One region of the Rhizobium sp. SVR5-2C genome, then DNA from elsewhere that is predicted to be linked to it. Evidence: predicted binding sites of a transcription regulator. Region 1 holds the regulator's gene; each other region holds the start of a gene.
What was found. Region 1 encodes PhoB, which activates phosphate uptake and scavenging genes when phosphate is short. Its sites were predicted from a motif close to TGTCATNNANCTGTCAT; they were not measured.

Region 1 (5,250 bases):
CTCAACCGTATGAATGATACGATCGACAACTGCCGCGTTACCGGCAAAATCACTCTCGACGGCGACGATATCTACGATCCGGATATCGACGTCGTCGAACTTCGTGCTCGCGTCGGCATGGTCTTCCAGAAGCCGAACCCTTTCCCGAAGTCGATCTATGAGAACGTCGCCTACGGTCCGCGCATCCATGGTCTTGCGAAGTCGAAGGCCGATCTGGACCAGATCGTTGAACACAGCCTGCAGCGCGCCGGCCTTTGGAACGAAGTCAAGGATCGCCTGCACGAAACCGGCACCGGGCTGTCCGGCGGCCAGCAGCAGCGCCTCTGCATTGCCCGCGCCGTTGCCGTCAGCCCCGAAGTCATTCTGATGGACGAGCCGTGCTCGGCGCTCGATCCGATCGCCACCGCGAAGGTCGAAGAGCTGATCCATGAGCTGCGCGAGAATTTCACGATCGTCATCGTGACGCACTCCATGCAGCAGGCTGCCCGTGTTTCGCAGCGAACCGCTATGTTTCACCTCGGCAATCTCGTCGAGGAGAATGATACCGACAAGATGTTCACCAATCCGGACGATCAGCGCACCCAGGACTACATCATGGGCCGCTTCGGCTGATCTTTGGCGTCAGAAATGTAGAGACAATCAAGGACGTTCCCCATGGCATCGACACATATTTTTTCTGCGTACGACGACGATCTCAAATTCCTGTCCCGCCGCATCTCGGAGATGGGCGGACTTGCCGAACAGATGGTATCGGACGCTGTCCGAGCGCTGGTGAATAGCGATACCGCCTTGGCGCAGAAGGTCATCTCGGACGACGTGATCCTCGACCATGCCGAGCGCGAGATCGGCGAAAAGGCGGTGGTCACGATTGCACGCCGGCAGCCGATGGCTTCCGACCTTCGCGAAATCATGGGCTCGATTCGCATCGCGGCTGATCTCGAGCGCGTCGGCGATCTCGGCAAGAACACTGCCAAGCGTGTCATCGCCGTTCAGAGCGCCGGCGTTCCGCGAAAGCTCGCGCGCGGCCTGGAGCACCTTTCCGAACTGGCGCTCGTCCAGCTCAAGGAAGTGCTCGACGTCTACACGAGCCGAGCGGCCGACAAGGCCAAGTCGATCCGCGAGCGCGATGAAGAAATCGATGCGATGTACACTTCGCTGTTTCGCGAGCTTTTGACATACATGATGGAGGATCCGCGCAACATCACCAGTTGCACGCATCTTCTCTTCTGCGCGAAGAATATCGAACGCATCGGTGACCACGCCACCAATATTGCCGAAACCATTTATTACATGGCGACCGGTGCCCAGCCGGAAGGCGAGCGTCCGAAGGACGATACCGCCAACACCGTCGGCGCGGTAACGGAATAACCTCCGAATCCGGCCCCCAGGAGACAGTAATCGAATGATCCCGAGAGTTGCAGTCGTTGAAGACGAAGAGGCACTCAGCGTGCTCCTTCGCTATAATCTTGAAGCCGAAGGTTTTGAAGTTGATACCATCCTGCGTGGTGACGAGGCCGAGATACGCCTTCAGGAACGGACGCCGGACATTCTGATCCTGGATTGGATGCTGCCGGGCGTGTCCGGCATAGAGCTCTGCCGCCGCCTTCGGATGCGGCCGGAGACCGAGCGTCTGCCGATCATCATGCTGACAGCCCGCGGCGAGGAGAGCGAGCGCGTGCGCGGTCTTTCGACCGGAGCTGACGACTATGTCGTCAAGCCGTTCTCGACACCTGAACTCGTTGCCCGCGTCAAGGCGATGCTGCGCCGCGCCAAGCCCGAGGTCCTCTCCACGGTCCTGAAATGCGGTGACATAGAGCTCGACCGCGAGACCCATCGTGTTCATCGCAAGAGCCGCGAAGTCCGGCTCGGCCCGACCGAATTCCGCCTGTTGGAGTTCCTGATGTCGTCGCCCGGCCGCGTTTTCTCGCGCTCCCAGCTTCTGGACGGCGTCTGGGGCCACGACATCTACGTCGACGAGCGCACGGTCGATGTCCATGTCGGTCGCCTGCGCAAGGCGCTGAACTTCTCCAACATGCAGGATGTCATCCGCACGGTCCGCGGCGCTGGATATTCGATGGAAGCCTGATTGCCGCTCCCATGAGGAAATAAAAAACGGGCCGCGAGGCCCGTTATTTTTTGTCTCTTATCCGGCTTAGTTTGCGCGGGCGGCTGCCCGGCGGCGCTCGTTGACCGGCTGATAAGCCAGGCGTTGATGGTAGCTGCAATAGGGAGAAGAGTCGTTGCTTTCGCAGCCGCAGAAATGGAAATCATCCTTCAGCGGATCGCCGACCGGCCACTTGCAGGTGCGTTCAGTAAGCTCGGTCAGGCCAAGACGGCGGGAAATCGGTACGACCACGTTCGCGGCCGGACGATATTCCATTTCCGCCATCAGGTCGACTTCGATCTCTTCCTTGAGCATCGTCGCGCCCAACTGGCGCGTGACCGTGCGGGTTGCAATCCGCGAGGCATAGTTCGGCGCGCGGGGAGCCGAGGTATTGCGCTTCGGCGCGCGCACCGTCGTCGCAGTGCCGCCGGCTTTGGCGCGGCCGGGAAGGCTAAGCCTGTGGACCTTGCCGATGACTGCGTTTCTGCTCACGCCGCCGAGCTGTGCGGCGATCTGGCTCGCGCTCAGCCCTTCGGACCAAAGCTTCTTGAGTTTTTCGACACGCTCGTCTGTCCAGTTCATGCCCTGTCTCCGATTAGCGTTGTGAAGGCAGAATCCCTCACCATTGCCTCGGATGTGTCCGAAGCAGGAAACGCTTGACTAATTTTGGTGACTAGTTCCGCCGCATGCAGTCTAGTAATTGAGTTTTAACCTAGTGTGAGGCTGACTCCGTGACAAGAGTCGCGGGAATCCGGATGAATCGAATTTCAAGTTTTCCCCAACTTGCTGGCCGTGCGAGTCATTTCTGCAACATTAGCTGTTAATAAAATAAGTTCCTTTGGCTTTATGTTGCAGCACGCGGTAAACTCGCAGTTTGTTGACATTGCAGTGCGAAAAGTAAATAGTGTCACTCGCCGCCGAAAGGCGGCATTTTTAATTTTTTGGACCCGGTTTTTAGCCGGAGTCCGGTTGCCCCAACCTCGACAGGAGACCGCGCCATGGCTGAAGCCGCGCCGCTATATGACACCTATTCTCGTGCCCCTCTGCGGTTCGAGCGAGGTGAGGGCGTCTGGCTGATAACCGAAAGCGGCGAACGTTATCTGGACTTTGGGGCAGGCGTTGCCGTGACGTCGGTCGGCCACAGCAATCCGCACGTCGTCCAGGCTTTGAAGGCGCAGGCCGACAAGGTCTGGCACCTATCGAACATCTATGAAATTCCCGGGCAGGAAGCGCTTGCAAAGCGGCTGACGGACGTCACTTTCGCCGATAAGGTGTTCTTCACCAATTCAGGGGCAGAGGCGCTCGAATGCGCGATCAAAACGGCGCGCCGATATCAGTATTCCAAGGGCCATCCCGAGCGCTTCCATATCATTACCTTTGAAGGTGCCTTCCATGGCCGCACGCTGGCGACGATCGCTGCTGGCGGCCAGGAGAAGTATCTGGAGGGTTTTGGCCCGAAGTCGCCGGGCTTCGACCAGGTTCCCTTTGGCGATATCGAGGCAGTCCGAGCCGCCATCACGGACGCGACCGCCGGCATCCTCATCGAGCCGGTACAGGGCGAAGGCGGCATCCGCCCGGCGACCAACGAGTTCATGAGGGCGCTGCGCCAGATTTGCGACGAGAAGGGCCTGCTGCTGATCCTGGACGAGGTTCAGACCGGTGTCGGCCGTACGGGCAAGCTGTTTGCCTACGAATGGTCCGGCGTCACACCGGACATCATGGCGGTCGCAAAGGGTATCGGCGGCGGCTTCCCGCTTGGCGCCTGCCTTGCGACGGCGGAGGCAGCCTCCGGCATGAAGGTCGGCACCCACGGCTCCACCTACGGCGGCAATCCGCTTGCGATGGCGGTCGGCAGCGCAGTGCTCGACGTCATTCTTGCCGAGGGCTTCCTTGAGCACGTGCGTGAGGTGGCGCTCGTCTTCCGCCAGGGCCTTGCCTCGCTCAAGGATCGCTATCCGGACGTGATTGAGGATGTGCGCGGCGAGGGCCTGTTGCTTGGGGTCAAGGCAGCGGTTCCATCATCCGAACTGCTGCAGGCTATTCGCGCCGCTCGTCTGCTTGGGGTTCCGGCGGGCGACAACGTTATCCGCCTGCTTCCGCCACTCGTCGTCACGGCGGAGGAGGCTCGCGAAGGGCTTTCTCGCCTCGAGCGTGCTGCAGAAAGCATTCGCGCGCAGAAGACCAAGAAGACGGCTTGAATGGACGGACGCTCCTTGCGGAGCAGACAGGTAAGAACGAAATGGCTTCCCCCAAACACTTTCTCGATCTCTCGGCGGTAACCGCATCCGATCTCAGGGTCATCATGAACGACGCGATCGCGCGTAAGCAGGCTTTCAAGGCCGGAAAGGGCGACAGGCCGCTTGCCGGCAAGATGCTGGCGATGATCTTCGAAAAGCCTTCCACCCGCACCCGCGTATCCTTTGATGTCGGCATGCGCCAGCTCGGCGGCGAGACGCTTTTCCTCTCCGGCACCGAAATGCAGCTCGGCCGCGCCGAGACGATCGGCGATACGGCCAAAGTGCTTTCGCGTTATGTCGACGCGATCATGATCCGCACGACGGAGCACAGCCGCATGCTGGAGCTTGCCGAACATGCGACGGTCCCCGTCATCAATGCGCTGACGGACGATACCCATCCCTGCCAGGTCATGGCCGATGTCATGACATTCGAGGAGCATCGCGGCCCCATCAAGGGCAAGACGGTTGCCTGGACCGGCGACGGCAACAATGTCCTGCATTCCTTGGTCGAAGGTGCCGCCCGCTTCGGCTACCGGATGAACATGGCCGTGCCTCTTGGTTCCGAGCCAAAGGATCACTATCTAAACTGGGCCCGCAACGAGGGTGCCCAGATCGTGCTCGGTCATGACGCCGACCGCGCGGTCGAGGGAGCCGATTGCGTGGTGACCGATACCTGGGTTTCCATGAATCAGGAACATCGGGCCCGTGGTCACAACGTCTTCCAGCCTTATCAGGTCAATCAGGCTTTGATGGCGAAGGCCGGCAAGGATGCATTGTTCATGCATTGCCTGCCCGCCCATCGCGGTGAGGAAGTGACGAACGAGGTGATCGACGGTCCGCAATCCGTCGTCTTCGATGAAGCGGAAAACCGCCTTCATGCGCAGAAGTCGATTCTTGCATGGTGCCTGG
Region 2 (5,250 bases), on a different contig from region 1:
ATGGCCATAGTGGGCATCCGACCAGGCGAGCGACTTCGCGCCGTTGAAGATATAGGCGAGATCGATTTCCTCCGCGCTTCCGACCTTCGACCAGTCGAAATAGGCCGAACCATAGACCCGCAGGCGCGCGACGCCGCCGTCGGGGTAGATGTGCAGGCGCAGATGCGTCCAGATCTTCTGCTTGTCGGCATTTTCGAAGAAATGGTGCGCGCTTGGGCCAAGCGGCGACTGCGGCAGGATCTCGGTCCAGACCGTCGCGTCGCCCGGATCGCCGTTCTCGACGAAGGCGGCCTCGATCGAGCAATGCGGCGGATAGTTGCCCGTGAAATAGCTGGTGTCGACGTCGAAGCCGAAGATGCGGCCCGGCATGGCGAGCTTGATGATTGCCCAGTCATGGCCAGGCACGCGCTTGCGCCGGCTCTCCCAGCCATCCATCCACTTGCCGTTGTCGTCATAAAGGTTGGGATCCCAGAAGGCATCCGTATCGGCCAGCATACGTTCCAGCGGCGCGAAGAATTCGTCCGTTGCGTAAAGTCCCTTGGCGCCGAGCCGAGCGGAAGCAAGATTGATCGCGCCGGCAGCGAAGGGGGGCAAGCTGGTCGTGCTATTCTCGGTCATTCATTTCTCCAGCATGGATGTGAGGCGCAGGAGCGCGATTTTTTCGACCTGCTCGGCTGCGGTCTTGAATTCCTCGTCGCGGCTGTTGTTGATGCGCGTTTCGAAAGCCGCGAGAATGTCGTCTTTGTTCAGCCCCTTCACGGCGATGATGAAGGGAAAGCCGAATTTTTTGGTATAGGCCGCGTTGAGTTCGGTGAAACGGGCATGCTCCTCGGCGCTCAGCCGGTCGAGACCGGCGCCTGCCTGCTCCTTCTTGCTGTCCTCCGTCAGGTCGCCGGCGATCGCCAGACGCCCGGCAAGATCGGGATGGGCGCGAAGCACGCCAAGCCGCTCTTCGGGGCTCGCGGCCCGGAAGATTGCGACGAGTTCTGTGTGAACCCGGTCGACGGTCAAGACATCGCTCACGAAACCGTCGTCATAGGCGCGCTCCGCGATGAAGGGCGAATGTTCGAAGACACCGCCGAAGCGTGATACGAATTCGTCCCGCTTGATCATCAGATTGTTTCCTGCTTGTGGTGCTTGTGCCAATGTTCGGCAATTTCGATGCGGCGCGGAATCCAGACCTTGTCGTGCTTCAGCACATATTCGATGAACCGCTTCAGGGAAGCGGCGCGGCCCGGGCGGCCAACAAGGCGGCAATGCAGGCCGACCGACATCATTTTCGGGCTGCCGGCTTTGCCCTCTTCATAGAGGGTATCGAAGGCATCCTTGAGATAGGCGAAGAACTGGTCGCCGGAGTTGAAGCCTTGCGGCGTGGCGAACCGCATATCGTTGGTTTCCAGCGTATAGGGAATGATCAGGAACGGCTTGTCGTCCACACCCTTCACCCAATAGGGCAGATCGTCGGCATAAGAGTCTGATGAATAGAGGAAGCCGCCCTCCTCCTGCACCAGCCGCAGCGTATTGTCCGAAGGCTTGCCCTGGTACATGCCGTAGGGCCGCTCGCCGGTGATCTCGGTGTGGAGACGCACGGCTTCGAGAATGTGCTTGCGCTCGAGGTCTTCCGGAAAATCCTTGTATTCCAGCCAACGGTAGCCGTGGCTGGCGATCTCCCAGCCGGCTTCCTTCATTGCTGCGACGGCTTCCGGGTTGCGGGCCATGGCGAGCGTCACGCCGTAGACCGTCGCCTGAACCTTGAGTTCGGTGAACATGCGCCACAGCCGCCAGAAACCGGCGCGCGAGCCGTATTCATAGATCGATTCCATGTTGAGGTTGCGCTGGCCGGGCCAAGGCTGCGCGCCTACGATTTCCGACAAGAGGTTCTCGGAGGCCGGATCGCCATCCAGAATCGAGCTCTCGCCGCCTTCCTCGTAATTGATGACGAACTGCACGGCCAGGTGGGCGCCGTCCGGCCATTTCGGATCGGGAATATTGCGACCGTAGCCGACGAGATTGCGCGGATAGGTATCGGATGCCATCAGATCACCTTTTGAGAGACAGGCGAGACGGTAGCATCCGGAGATAGAATGTCGAGACGGAAATGCGAAGCCGACTTTGGGGCGCTACGGCACAAGCGCAGTATCTGATCAGGCGATCTTGCGCGCGCTTACCTTACCCATCGGATGCAGCGAATGAACGCGGAACGGCCCGCCGGTGCCTTCCTCGATCATCAGCGCGATGTTGGAGACAGTGATCGGCTCGGCGAGAACCGGCTCGAAGACCGAGCGGAGTGCCTGCTCGATGCGCGGCATGTCGATTGAATTGACCGGACCGGTTACCGGCATATGGAAGCGGAACTCGTCCATCACATAGGGATTGCCCCAGCGGTGCAGGTTGGCGAACTGCGCAGCCGACAACCCGTCCGGATCGCTCCGCTCGATGTCAGCCTCGGAGAGCGGCGCACGGAACCGGTCGAAATGCTGGACGACTGCCGATGCCAGATGTTGGACATGGTCACAGGGGATCGACGGGACCAGACTGTAGTAGCTGCCGAGGCGTGCGACCTCGATACACGGAATCCGGAAAGGGTGGAGGCTACCGGAGAAACGCATCAGATCGCGCATGAGTTGCGTTTCCGAGACATCGCTCGCGAGATGGAATGGAGCCTTCAACACGCCATGGAAACCGTAACGGCGCGGCACGGCCGTGTGGAAGGCAATCTCGTGGATGCCGATACCGCGGATTGCCGGAGGCTCGACCATTTCGCCTGAAAACACGTTCCTGCCAAGCCAGCTCGCCGCCACATGGCTGAGCGGATCGCTCGGCGAAGGCGTAAAGCAAATGGCGTAGCGCATGCAATTTCCTCCGTTCCAGGAAGGCGTCGCGGGCGATTCCGCGCCTTCAATGCGCAAGCAGATAGGTGATTTGCATGACAGAATAACGAAAGAGATAACCTTCTAATTCACGTCTAGCGTGAACTCGCCGTCATGTGACTCGAAAGCGCAAAGCTTTCCGGCAGTGCAAAGGCGGCAGACCGGCCGACAGCGATATGGACGGCAGCTTCGGCCAGACGGTGTGCGAGACCGAAGCTGACCTTGAAACCGCCGGTCAGCGCGATGAGCCGCGGATGCGCCGGGTGCGGACCCACCATGGGATCACGGTCGATCGCCTTGGGGCGAAGACCGGCCCAACGCTCGACCACCGGGGCGTTGCGAAGCACGGGCGCCATTTCGCGCGCGGCTTCGATCAGCGCGTCGAGTTGGGCATCGGTCGAGACTGGATCGTCGAAATTGTTCTCGCTGGTGCTGCCGATGGCGGCGTGGCCGCCCTCGTGCGCCACGATGTAAAGCCCATCGCGGAAGATGGTCGGGAAGGCCGGATCGATATCGGCCTTCAGCATCGCCGCCTGCCCCTTGACCGGCTGGCCGAGCGGCTTGCCCAAGCCCGGCGTGAACTGCTGCAGCAAAGGAAATGACTGGTGCCCCGCCGCGATGATGCAGCGGCCGAAGCGTACCGGCTTTCCGCCGACCTCGGCAGTGCCGCGTTCCGGTTCGAGGGCTCCGACGGCCGCGTTCTCGACGATATGTATATGTTTTGCCTGCCGGAGAAACGCGGCAAGCGCGGCAACCAGCGCGCGGGGCGCAACGCGGGCAGCGAGCGTATCGTGAACGAAGCCGCTCTCTCCTGCGGCCGGATCGATCCAGCCAGCGACTGGCGCAGCATCCCCGACATGCCAATGGAAGCAGCGACCGCCTTGATGCCAATGCGTTTCGGCGTCGGCGGAATGGCGAAGCGCGATCTTGCGCAGATGCGGCTTCGGCAGCGGAATGACGCGGCCGGAACGGTGATAACCAGCGGAAAGACCGGTCGCGGCTTCTATCGCGGCGATCTCGGCTTCGAGCGAAACCAGCGCATCGAACTGGAACTGTTTCTTGGCATTCCATTTGTCCGGCATATGCGGCATCAGGGCGCCGAGCAGCCCGCCGCTGGCACCCTGCCCCAGTTCGCCTGCATCGGCGAGCAGGGTATCGATGCCAAGGCGCTCGGCGTAAACCGCCGCCCACAGCCCCATGATGCCGCCGCCCGCAATCAGCAGGCTGACAGACGATTGACCAGAGGAGAAGGCCGCACTATCGGCTTTATGCATGACAGAGATTGATCCCGATCAGAGTGGCAGCACGAGCCTGCCGCTCGAATGGCGCGACGGCGATATGCCCTATTCGGCTGCCTTTGGCGACCATTTTTATTGCCAGACGGATGGGCGGCTCGAATGCGGCCACGTCTTTCTGGCAGGCAACGGCCTGCCGGAACGCTGGGCCGGAAAAGACAAATTCCTGATTGGAGAACTGGGGTTCGGGACCGGGCTGAACTTCGTCGAGACATGGCGGCAATGGAAAGCACACCGCACAGACGGTCAGCATCTCGTCTTCATGTCTTTCGAGCTCTACCCGATGCGCGCTGAGGATATCGATCGCGCGCTGTCGCGCTGGCCGGAAATCGACGCCGAGCGGCAGGCGCTGACAAAAATGTGGCCGGGCGAACCACAAGGCACCGTGACGCTGGCATTGGACGGCCAGACGAGGCTGAACGTCGTCTGCGGCCCGGCACTCGAAGGCGTTGCGGCGGCCGAACCCGGCTTCGACGCCTGGTATCTCGACGGCTTCGCGCCATCGCGAAACGGCGACATGTGGTCTGAGGATCTGATGCGTCTCGTCTTTGAAAGGACAGTTCCCGGCGGCAGCTTCGCGACCTATGCCGCGGCAGGTTTTGTCCGGCGCAATCTGATCGCTGCCGGCTTTGCAGTCGAGCGGCGCAAGGGCTATGCCGGCAAGCGGGAGATGCTCTGCGGCATCAAGCCTTAAGGCCGGGACGCTCAGCGCTCATGCCGAGCCAGAGCTGAATTTTCTCTTCCAGCAGTTCGGGACTAATCGGCTTGGACATATAGTCGTCCATCCCGGCGGCAAGGCAGAGTTCGCGGTCGGCTTCCAGCGCGTGGGCCGTTACCCCGATGATCGGTACGCGGTGCCCCTGCCCGCGCTCACGCTCGCGGATCGCGCGCGTCGCATCGTAGGCGCTCATGACCGGCATCGTCAGGTCCATCATAATGATGCGCGGCAAATGCGTCTGCCATGCATTGACCGCTTCCTGACCGCTATTGACCACCATGAAGCTGAGGCCGGTGCCCTGCAGTATCTGCGTGAAGACGATCTGGTTCACCTCGTTGTCCTCGGCGACGAGTACATCGATGAACTC
Region 3 (5,250 bases), on a different contig from region 1:
CCAAGCAGAGTGCCCAGAAACGCCATGACGATGGTCTGGAAGAGCTTGGTCCAGACGTCGCCGTGCTGCCATGCGCTGTTGTTCCAGATGTTGTCGAAGGCGAGCGACAGGTTGGACTGCTCGGGATCGATCCGCGGACCAGAAATGATGAGGCCGATCACCTCGCTCGCCGGCTTGTCGAAGAAGGGTGAGTGCGTGTCGAACACGAAGTTCGCCCAACCGAGGAAGCGTTTGCGAACCTTCACGCGGTCGGCCGAGATGCTGACTTCACCGGCAAACCCCAGGTCTGCAAGAACGTTGTCATCATAGACCGTCATCCATGACGGGATCTCTCCTTCGACCTTCAGAGCACCACCGGTAAAGTCGACCGGAACGGTGATCCCGTGCGCCGCGATGATCGTCTGGGTCTTGGAGATCGTGACCGTACGGCTGGTGCCGCTGACGGAAACAGTAAGGCTGCCGTCGGGATTGTTCACGACCCAATCGGGATGCGGATCGTCACCAAGCGGCGAGAAGCGCGGGTATTTGATGGTGATCTTGTCGCCGGAAATGCGGAATTCCGGCTGAACATCGTAGCTCACCCACTGGCTGAGGTAGATCCCGACACGCTCCCAATGGGCTTCGGCGATCATCTTCGGCAGATCAAAGAACCAGACCGCGTAGATGCTGTAGAGCAGCGCTCCGATGAAAAGCATCAAGCCGCCGAAACGTTGCCGGAAGGAGCGATGGAGAACCTCCGGGTACCGCGTTTCGATCTCGTGCATACGGTTTGCGTCGATCACCGTCATGGCAGCCTCAATGTTGCAGGAGGAAAGCGTGCTCGCCGACGAGACGGCGGCGGAGCCAGGCGGAGAACTGGTCGACGGCGACGATGGTCACGAAGAGCAGCAGAACGAGAGCGACGGTCTTTGCGCCGAACCCGCGCGAGATCGAAAGTTTCAGCTCCTCGCCGATACCGCCGCCGCCAACGGCGCCGATGATCGTCGAGGCGCGCACATTGATCTCGAGGCGCAGCAGCGCATAGGAGGCGAAGTTCGGCATGACCTGGGGCATGGCACCGAAGCGCACGCGCTCGAACCAGTTGGCGCCCACCGCCTTCATGCCTTCATCCGGCTTCATGTCGATGTTCTCGACGACCTCGTAGAAGAGTTTTCCGAGCGCACCGATCGTGTGCAAACTGACCGCAATGATCGCCGAGATCGAGCCGATCGAAAGGATTGCCGCGAAAAGACCGGCAATGACGATTTCCGGAAAGGCGCGCAGGAATTCCATGACGCGCTTGGTCGCGATGCGCGGCAGCCAGGAAGGCGTCATGTTGCGTGCGGCGATGAAGCTAAGCGGCGTGGCGAAAATGAATCCGATCAGCGTGGAAACGAGCGCGACGTTGATCGTGGTGATCATCAGCTCGAAGTATTCGGGAATATAGAAGTCGCCCCAGACATAGACACGGCCTTTGGCGAAGTTGAATTCCTCGCCACCCTTGTCGTTGGGGCTCGCTATGTCGAAAAGCGCGCGCCAGACATCGTCCCAGTCCTTCGGAATGAGCCAGTTCAGGAAGTCGAAGAGATGCGGCAGGCGCTCGAAGAAATGCCCGGCATTGCTCTCGTCGGCGAAGCGGACGGAAGCCACGAAGGCGACGAACAGAACGAGCAGGCCGAGACCCGTGTAGAGACGGCGGCGCGCCACCATCTTGCTCCAGGCGTCGCCGATGTCCTTGGCGCTTGGTTGAGCGCCTCGCATGTCGGAATGGGGATCGGCAAAGGTCATGGCATCTTCCGCTCGCTCGCAAGAAAAAGGGCGGCCACGACTGGCCGCCCCGCATTCATACTGGTCGATCAGCCGCCGATGGCAGCCTTACGAACGTCGATAACAGCGTTATAGAAGTCCGGGGTAACCTTGGAGTAGCCCTTGAAGTCGCCGCCTTCGAGAGCGGAGAAGCACTTGGCATCCTTTTCCGGAAGCTTCAGGAAGAAGTCCGTGAGCTTGGTCTGCCATTCAGCGCCGAGAGCGTTGCGAACGACGAGCGGGCCGTTCGGGATCAGCGGCGAACGCCATACTTCAACCAGCTTGTTCGGGTCGACAGCGCCCTTGTCGACTTCCTTGCGGAACGTGCCGGAGGTGTAGCCGTCCATGAAGTCGCCGAGGCCCGAGGAGTCATCGACCGCAACGTCGACCTTGCCGTCATAAGCAGCGAGCAGATTGTTTTCGTGACCGCCGTTAAACTGCGTGGAGGCGAAGAACTTGTCGTTCGGCTCGCCCGTGGTCTTCGGGATCTGCGTCAGCGGAACGAGGTAACCCGAGGTGGAGTCCGGATCGGCGTAGCCAAGCTTCTTGCCCTTGGCGTCCTGGATGGTCTTGATGCCGGAGGACTTCAGGGCGAGACCGATCGAGTAGTAGCCGGTCGAACCGTCAGCCTGCTGAGTGGTCAGGATCGGGGTAACGGCGTTCGGGTCCTTGATGGCGACGGCCGCATAGCCGGAAGCGCCGAGTTCGGCGAAGTCGAGCGTGCCGCCGAGCAGGCCCTGGATGACGCCGTCATAGTCGGCGGCCGGGAACAGCGACACCTTCTCGAAGCCGAATTCCTGCTTCAGGTGATCGGCAAGGCAGGCATAGTTGCGCAGGCGATCGGTTTCGTTTTCCCCGCCGAGAATGCCGACGCGGAATTCCTTGAGGTCCGCAGCAGCGGCAGAGCCGGCAAGCGCCAGAAGCGCCGTGGCGGCAAAGAGTGCTTTCTTCAACATTGGTCTCTCCTGATTGACCGGTATTCCGGTCGTCTTGCTGTTACGAAGAAGTGTGCCCTTGACGCGGGCGCTCGATCGCGGCCGTCCCGTTCAGAGACCGGCCAGCGCCAGCGGTTGCAGGCCGGCGGATGCTTGAGCCGCGGCAGCCGCGGGAATATTGATCGATGTCGAGGTCATGGTTTCATCGATGCCGGCGCCGTCCTTGTCGGTGCCGTAGATTTCCTTGACGGCAGCCGCCGTCAGCTCCGAAGGCTTGCCGTCGAAAACGACGCGCCCGGCTGCCATGCCGACGATGCGCTCGCAGTAATTGCGCGCGGTATCGAGCGTATGCAGGTTGGTGATGACCGTGATACCTTCGCGCTCGTTGATGTCGCGCAGCGCATCCATGACGATCTTGGCGTTCAGCGGATCAAGGGAGGCGATCGGCTCGTCTGCGAGCACCATCTTTGGGTTCTGCATCAAGGCGCGTGCGATCGCCACGCGCTGCTGCTGGCCACCGGAAAGCGTCCCGGCCGTCTGCAGCGCCGTCTGCTCAATCCCAAGGCGCTCCAGAGCCGCAATCGCGTGAATGCGCTCCTCGCGGCTGAAGATATTCAAGAGGCTCAGCATCGTCGGGCGATGGTTGAGACGGCCGAGCATGACGTTGGTAAGAACGTCGAGGCGCGGAACCAGATTGAACTGCTGGAAGATCATCGCGCAGTCGCGCTGCCAGTGGCGCAATGCCTGCCCGCGAAGAGCGGAAACCTCGACACCTGCGAAGTGAATGGAGCCGGATGTCGGCTGCTGCAGGCGGTTGATCATACGCAGGAGGGTGGATTTGCCGGCGCCCGAGCGTCCGATGACGCCGACCATCTGCCCCTGAGGAATTGCCAGTGTCACGGAGTCGACAGCAGTCTTGTTACCAAAGCGGCGGGTGACATCCTTCAGCTCGAACATCATGCTCTTCCTCGCGTTTAAACCAGTGCGCCAGTGCATTAGTCCGGCTTCATGAAGCTCCAATGTCACTTTTATGTAACTGCTGTCACAATTGGCTTCATCGGCAGGTTTCAGTTGCTGTGCCGGCTAAGGAAATCCTCGGCCGAAAGCGTCCGGAAGTCATCGAGTACTGCGCGCAGCTTCGAATGCTCCCAATCCCACCAGGCAAGCTTGTCCATCCGCTCGCCGATTTCCTTGGGAAAGCGCTCGCGAATGAGCTTTGCAGGGACGCCGCCGACGATCGAATAGGGTGCAACATCCTTGGAGACGACCGCACCTGCGCCGATCACTGCGCCGTTGCCGACAGTGACGCCAGGCAGGATGGTGGCCCCATGGCCGATCCAGACGTCATGGCCGATAACCACCCGGTTTGAGCGCCGCCATGCGAAGAAATCGGTGTCCATGTCGGCGTCGGGCCAGTAGTCGGCAGCGCGATAGGTGAAATGGTGCAGCGTCGCCCGCCAGGTCGGATGATTGGTGGCATTGATGCGAACTGCAGCGGCAATATTCACGAACTTGCCGACCGTCGCGCACCAGATCGAGCCATCCTGCATGATGTAGGAATAATCGCCGAATTCGACTTCGCTGATCCGGCAACGTTCGGAGATCTCCGTGTAGCGGCCAAGCATCGTATCGCGGACGGATGCCGTCTCATGAATATAGGGCTTTTCGCCAAGCTTCCGGCTCATGCTGCAATTGCCTTTCGCGGTGAGAACTGCTGGACGTCGAGAATGCGGTCGGCGACAGCCTCGCGCACTTCCTCGTCATGGAAGATGCCGAGCAGGGCAACGCCCGCTTCTTTCTTCTCTTTGATCATGCCGACGACGACGGCGCGGTTCTTCGCGTCGAGCGAAGCTGTCGGCTCATCCAGAAGCAGGATCGAATGATCGGTAATGAAGCCGCGGGCGATATTGACCCGCTGCTGTTCGCCGCCCGAGAAGGTCGCAGGCGGCAGTTGCCAGAGCGCTTCGGGAAGGTTCAGCTTTTCAAGCAGGGCTGCTGCCTTTTGCCGGGCGGAAGCCGCATTCTCTCCGCGAGCAAGCAGCGGTTCGGCAACGACATCGATTGCCGCAACGCGCGGCACGGTGCGCAGGAACTGGCTGACATAGCCGAGCGTATGGCGGCGGACATCGATAACGGTGCGTGGATCGGCGGCCGCGAGATCAACGATACGGCCCTTGTGATTGACGAGGATCTGGCCGGTATCCACGGCGTAGTTGCCGTAGATCATCTTGAGCAGGGAACTCTTGCCGATCCCCGAGGGGCCGCCGAGAACGACGCATTCGCCGGAGGCGACGGAAAAGGCGACATCGGAAACGACCGGCAGTTTGATGCCGTCGCGCAGATGCATGGTGAAGCTCTTCGAGACTTCGGAAACGACGAGGGGCGTTGCCATGATTGTTGCCTTTCAGACCTGAAGGATCGAAGAAACGAGAAGCTGGGTGTAGGGCTCGCGCGGATCGTCAAGCACGCGGTCGGTCAGACCCTGCTCGATCACATAGCCGTCCTTCATCACCATCATCCGGTGGGAGAG
Region 4 (5,250 bases), on a different contig from region 1:
CGGCTCCTCGAGTTTTGAAGTCTCCGACAGCCAGTACGGCGTCAAGCACATCCGCAAGGGGCAAGGTGAGACCGTCGCCATTGGCGAAACCTATTACAAGCAAGGCAGGATCGAGCAATGACCGCCGCAAATCTTTCCGCCTCCGGGCGCCAGCCGCCGCGGCTGATGCTGTCCTCGCCCATCCTGACGATGAACGGCATCCGCAAGAACTTCGGTGACGTGCAGGCGCTGCGCGGCGTCGACGTCACCGTCTATCCCGGCGAAGTGCTGGGCATCGTCGGCGAATCCGGCTCCGGCAAATCGACGCTGCTTAGAATGATGAACCTCGAAGACAGGCCCGATGACGGCGAATACAGGCTGGCGCTTCCCGGCCGTGAAGACCTCAATCTCTTCACGCTCGACCGTTTCGAGCGGCGGATGCTGCGGGCGCGCCATATCGGCATCGTTTACCAGAACCCGCATCTTGGTCTCCGAATGAACCATACGAGTAGCGGCAATGTCGCCGAGCGGCTGCTGATTGCCGGCGAGCGGAATTTTGCTGTGCTTCGCGCCCGCGCGAAAGGCGCGCTCGATGCCTCGGAATTTCCGGTAGCGCGCATGGATGCCCGCCCGGCAGAATTGTCCGGCGGCATGCAGCAGCGCGTGCAGCTTGCCAAGGCGATCGCGCTCGAACCGGCCCTACTTCTGCTCGACGAGCCCACGACGGGGCTCGATGTGAGCGTCCAGGCGCTGGTGCTCGATACGCTGAAGCGGCTGCAGCGCGAGCGCCGGATCACTATCGTCATCGTTTCGCATGATCTCGGTGTTATCCGCACCATGGCGGACCGTGTCATGGTGATGCGCAACGGCGAAGCCGTCGAAGAGGGCCTCGCCGACCAGATCTTCCAGGATCCGCAGCATGAATACACGCAACAGCTCGTGCATGCGAAGCTTTGACAGGAGGCTGACCCGGTGAACATGCACACACATCCTGCCGCTCCCGCGCAAACGATCCTCTCTGTCCAGGGGCTGGCCAAGCATTTCGAGATGCATCATCTCAAACGCACGCTGCACGCCTTCGACAAGGTCGATTTCGAGCTGCGCGAGGGCGAATTCATCCTGCTGACGGGAGAAAACGGCGCCGGCAAATCAACCCTGCTGCGCACACTTTACCGTTCCTATCTGCCGCGATCAGGCCATGCCTATTACCACACGCGCGAAGGCGTCATCGACCTGACGGTAGCAGCCGATGTCGATATCGCTCTCCTGCGGCGCCGGGAGATCGGCTTCGTAACGCAGTTCCTGCAGGCGCGACCGCGCGTAGCGGCCGAAGAATTGGTCGCCGAACCGCTGCGCCTTGCCGGCCGACCTTATAGCGAAGCGATCGAAGAGGCCCGCCGCTGGCTCTCCGCCTTCGGCGTCAAGCCTGGACTCTGGGCCGCCTACCCCTCCACCTTTTCCGGCGGCGAGCAGCAGAAGGTCAATCTGGCGCGTGCGCTCATCCTGCCACAGCGGCTCCTGTTCCTCGACGAGCCGACCGCTTCGCTCGATAAGAATGCGCGCCGCGCACTTGTTGCACGTCTCGCCGAGCTGAAAGCCGCGGGTGTCGCGATGATCGGCGTCTTTCATCACCCCAACGATGTCGCGGATCTCATCGACCGCGAAATCAGCCTTCAAACCAAACAGATCCACGATGGAGCAGAGAATGTGGTTGAGTGATTTCGAAATCGTGCTGCGCGATAGGACCATACCGCGCGGCGCAATTAGGATCGAAGATGGCATGATCGCTGACATCAGAGAGGAGCCAGTGGCTTCGGCCGATATTGCCGGCGATGGCAGGCTTCTGCTTCCGGGTTTTATCGACATGCATGGCGACATGATCGAGCGCGAGATCGAGCCGCGGCCGAATGTGCGCTTTCCGCTGGAGCTCGGCATTTTCGAGCTCGACAAGAAGCTCGCCGGCAACGGCATCACCACCGCCTATGCGGCCCTGTCCTTCCATGCCAACAGCAGCTACGGCCATATTCGCTCGGAAGAACATTCACGCTCGATCATCCAGACCCTCGTTGAGCTCCGAAAAAACGATCTTCTGATCGACCATAGAGTTCATGCGCGCTTCGAAATCACCTTCACCCACGCCCGCGTCGTGATCGAAGATCTGCTGCGAGCCGGCGCCCTCGATCTCATATCGCTGATGGACCATACCCCAGGTCAGGGCCAGTATCGCGATGTCGAACGGCATATCGAGACGATCGCGCGCAACAACAAGATCACCCTTGAGCAGGCTGCCCAGCGCGTGCGCGAACGCATGGAAAACCGCGCCCAGAACAATGACGCGGTCGACAATCTGCAGGGCATCGCTGCGACGGCGCGCGACCATGGCGTCATCATCGCCTCCCACGACGATGACAGCATCGAGAAGGTCGCAATCGTCGAGGGGCTGGGGACGCGCATCAGCGAGTTTCCGGTAACGATGGCCGCCGCTCAGGAGGCCCGCAAGCTCGGACTTGCGACCGCGATGGGCGCGCCGAACGCACTTCGCGGACTATCCTATTCGGGCAATCTTTCTGCCCGCGAAGCCTATGAACGCGGCGTTCTCGACATCCTGGCGAGCGACTACCATCCCTCCGCCATGCTTCCGGCGGCCATCGCGCTTGCGGATGCCGGATCGGGCGGATTGCCGGCTTCTGTTGCACTGGTCAGCGCCAACCCCGCCAGGGCGCTCGGGCTTACAGACCGCGGGGTGATCGAGATCGGACTGCGTGCCGATCTCGTCATCGCCGAACACGGCCGCCTTCCGCGGGTACGGGCAACCTTCTGCCGGGGCAAACAGGTCTATTCGGACGGAATTGTTTCGCGATTCCAACAGGCTGCGTAAGCGGCCTGATGCCGAAGGGCCGTGTAAACTCCCTCCTGACAAAATACATCCGGAAAGTTCGGATGTATTACTTGATGAAAACAGTGTAACTACCGACAAATATTGAGAAATTACTTAATAAAACTGTCATACGGGAATGCTATATTCCATTTCATAGGCTGGCATTTAAGTATAATTCAGTTGCGTCTTTGACGTTTCTGACAAGCAGAGGTCTTCCGGTGCTTGAACTTCACTCCCTCAAGAAGAAATTCGGTCAAACACACGCAGTCGACGACGTAAATCTGTCGATCGATGCCGGGCAGATGGTTGGCATCATCGGTCGCAGCGGGGCGGGCAAATCGACGTTACTCCGGCTGATCAACCGCCTGATCGATCCGACATCCGGCACTGTCATGTTCGACGGCAAGGACATCACCAAGTTGCGCGGCCGAGAGTTGCGCCTCTGGCGTGCCTCCTGCGCCATGGTGTTCCAGCAGTTCAATCTGATCGAGCGCATGGACGTCCTGACCAACGTGCTGATCGGCCGCGTCGCCCAACACGGGTTCGTCTCTTCCATGCTGCGCCGCTTCACGGATGAGGAAAAGGAAATGGCGATCCGTGCGCTCGACCGGCTCGACCTCGTGCCACAGGCGCTGCAGCGGGCGGGCACGTTATCAGGCGGACAGCAACAGCGCGTCGCTATCGCCAAGGCGCTGGTCCAGAGCCCGAAGATCATGCTTGCCGACGAGCCGATCGCGTCGCTCGACCCGGCCAATGCGACGCGCGTCATGGAGGCGCTGCGCAAGGTCAACCGCGAGGACGGCATTACCGTTCTCGTCAATCTTCATACGCTCGATACTGCTCGCAACTATTGCGAACGCATCATAGCCATGCGGGCCGGGCGGGTGCGCTTTGACGGCGCACCGGCGGATCTGACTCAGGAACGGGTCCGCGAAATCTACGGTACGGACGATTTCGACGCAGAAATCGACGAGGCCGTGACATCCACCTCATTCAACGCAGGTCGAACCGTAAAAGAGAAGGTCTACCAGGCGGTATGAGTTTCGCCCGCGGCTCCGTTAGGCCGCTGGCTTTCCTTTTGCAACAGGAGAGTTGGAATGAAAAACGTCCTCATGCTTGCGGCCGTAACGGCTGCACTTGCCCTTTCCAGCCAGGCCCATGCCGACGGTTGGAAAGACCAGTACAAGACGATCCGTCTCGGCGTTCTCTCAGGCGAAAACGAAAAGGACCGCATCGCACGCCGCGTCGGCTTCCAGCAATATCTGGAAAAGGAACTCGGCGTGAAGGTCGAGATCTTCACCGCCGGCAATTATGACGGCGTCATCCAAGCGCTCGCCTCCGACCAGATCGAATTCGCCTTCCTAGGCTCCTCGGCCTATGCCGCCGCCTATACCGAGACGAATGGCGGCGTCGAACCGCTGCTCGCAAACCAGGAACAGGACGGCTCGACCGGCTACTATTCGGTCATCACCGTTCGTTGCGATTCCGGCTACAAGTCGGTCGACGACCTGAAGGGAAAGGTGCTGGCGTTTGCCGATCCGGATTCGACGTCCGGCTATGCCGTGCCCTTCTACAACCTCGTCAAACAAGGCTACGATCCGAAAACCTTCTTCTCGGCCATTCCCTTCTCCGGCGCCCACGAAACCGGAGTCATGGCCGTCGCCAACAAGCAGTTCGACGCCGCTGCGACCTATGTCAACAACGAGGTTAGCGGCATCCCGCAGCGCATGGAATCCAAGGGCATGATCCCGAAGGGCGAGATCTGCCGTATCTGGCAGTCGCCGGAAATCACCAATGGCCCGTTCACCACCCGCACCAACCTGCCCGCCGACATGATTGCTGAGGTCAAGGCGGCGGTAAAGGCAACGCCGGAAAAGGCGCCTGACGCTTTCAAGGAAATGAGCGGTGGCGACAACTCCACCTCCAAGGGTTATGTCGACGTCGACCACCAGCGGTACCAGTGGATCGTCGACATGCGCGACTGGCTGAAGAAGCAGCGCCGCAACGGCTGACATCCCTCATCCACGTCATGCACGGGAGCGCCGTTCCATCCGGCGCTCCCACGACCAGGATCCGATATGACGACCGCGACACCCTCCATCACCATCCGCCGATTCGAAGCCGAATACCGCCTTGTCCGCAGCCGCGCCAAAACCGTGCAACTTGTTTCGCTCACGCTCGTTGCTGCCGCTGTTCTGCTGACGGCCTGGACGGGCGGCTTCTTCGACATGACCGAGGTCAATCTGCCCTCAGGTGAGCGCATCACCACCTGGAAATTATGGGCCTCCCTGCCCCGCCTCGGCGAATATCTCTACAAGACGCTGCCGCACTTGCGTATTGAAACGCTCGGATCCGACCTTGCCGAGTGGTTTTGGCGCTGGCCGGTCTGGCTC

Region 2: ACPYOI_RS27620 (DUF1045 domain-containing protein) is a predicted target of PhoB. The motif match lies at 2,927-2,943, and genes of this name have one in related genera.
Region 3: phnC (phosphonate ABC transporter ATP-binding protein) is a predicted target of PhoB. The motif match lies at 3,729-3,745, and genes of this name have one in related genera.
Region 4: phnC (phosphonate ABC transporter ATP-binding protein) is a predicted target of PhoB. The motif match lies at 2,971-2,987, and genes of this name have one in related genera.

Annotation. Positions count from the first base shown of each region.
Region 1 is NZ_JBNDHT010000033.1:11,401-16,650, reverse strand. It holds gene pstB (phosphate ABC transporter ATP-binding protein PstB) at 1-612, shown strand, start outside; gene phoU (phosphate signaling complex protein PhoU) at 655-1,368, shown strand; gene phoB (phosphate regulon transcriptional regulator PhoB) at 1,403-2,086, shown strand; gene ACPYOI_RS12090 (GcrA family cell cycle regulator) at 2,153-2,686, opposite strand; gene ACPYOI_RS12085 (acetylornithine transaminase) at 3,103-4,302, shown strand; gene argF (ornithine carbamoyltransferase) at 4,344-5,250, shown strand, end outside.
Region 2 is NZ_JBNDHT010000128.1:3,867-9,116, forward strand. It holds gene alc (allantoicase) at 1-618, opposite strand, end outside; gene uraD (2-oxo-4-hydroxy-4-carboxy-5-ureidoimidazoline decarboxylase) at 619-1,113, opposite strand; gene puuE (allantoinase PuuE) at 1,113-2,036, opposite strand; gene ACPYOI_RS27620 (DUF1045 domain-containing protein) at 2,145-2,852, opposite strand; gene ACPYOI_RS27625 (NAD(P)/FAD-dependent oxidoreductase) at 2,966-4,144, opposite strand; gene mnmC2 (tRNA (5-methylaminomethyl-2-thiouridine)(34)-methyltransferase MnmC2) at 4,143-4,859, shown strand; gene ACPYOI_RS27635 (hybrid sensor histidine kinase/response regulator) at 4,849-5,250, opposite strand, start outside.
Region 3 is NZ_JBNDHT010000028.1:46,983-52,232, forward strand. It holds gene phnE (phosphonate ABC transporter, permease protein PhnE) at 1-788, opposite strand, end outside; gene phnE (phosphonate ABC transporter, permease protein PhnE) at 796-1,767, opposite strand; gene phnD (phosphonate ABC transporter substrate-binding protein) at 1,836-2,741, opposite strand; gene phnC (phosphonate ABC transporter ATP-binding protein) at 2,832-3,677, opposite strand; gene ACPYOI_RS10780 (DapH/DapD/GlmU-related protein) at 3,788-4,405, opposite strand; gene phnL (phosphonate C-P lyase system protein PhnL) at 4,402-5,112, opposite strand; gene phnK (phosphonate C-P lyase system protein PhnK) at 5,125-5,250, opposite strand, start outside.
Region 4 is NZ_JBNDHT010000080.1:9,709-14,958, forward strand. It holds gene ACPYOI_RS21495 (alpha-D-ribose 1-methylphosphonate 5-phosphate C-P-lyase PhnJ) at 1-121, shown strand, start outside; gene ACPYOI_RS21500 (ATP-binding cassette domain-containing protein) at 118-936, shown strand; gene ACPYOI_RS21505 (phosphonate C-P lyase system protein PhnL) at 958-1,698, shown strand; gene ACPYOI_RS21510 (alpha-D-ribose 1-methylphosphonate 5-triphosphate diphosphatase) at 1,685-2,857, shown strand; gene phnC (phosphonate ABC transporter ATP-binding protein) at 3,076-3,897, shown strand; gene phnD (phosphonate ABC transporter substrate-binding protein) at 3,955-4,869, shown strand; gene phnE (phosphonate ABC transporter, permease protein PhnE) at 4,936-5,250, shown strand, end outside.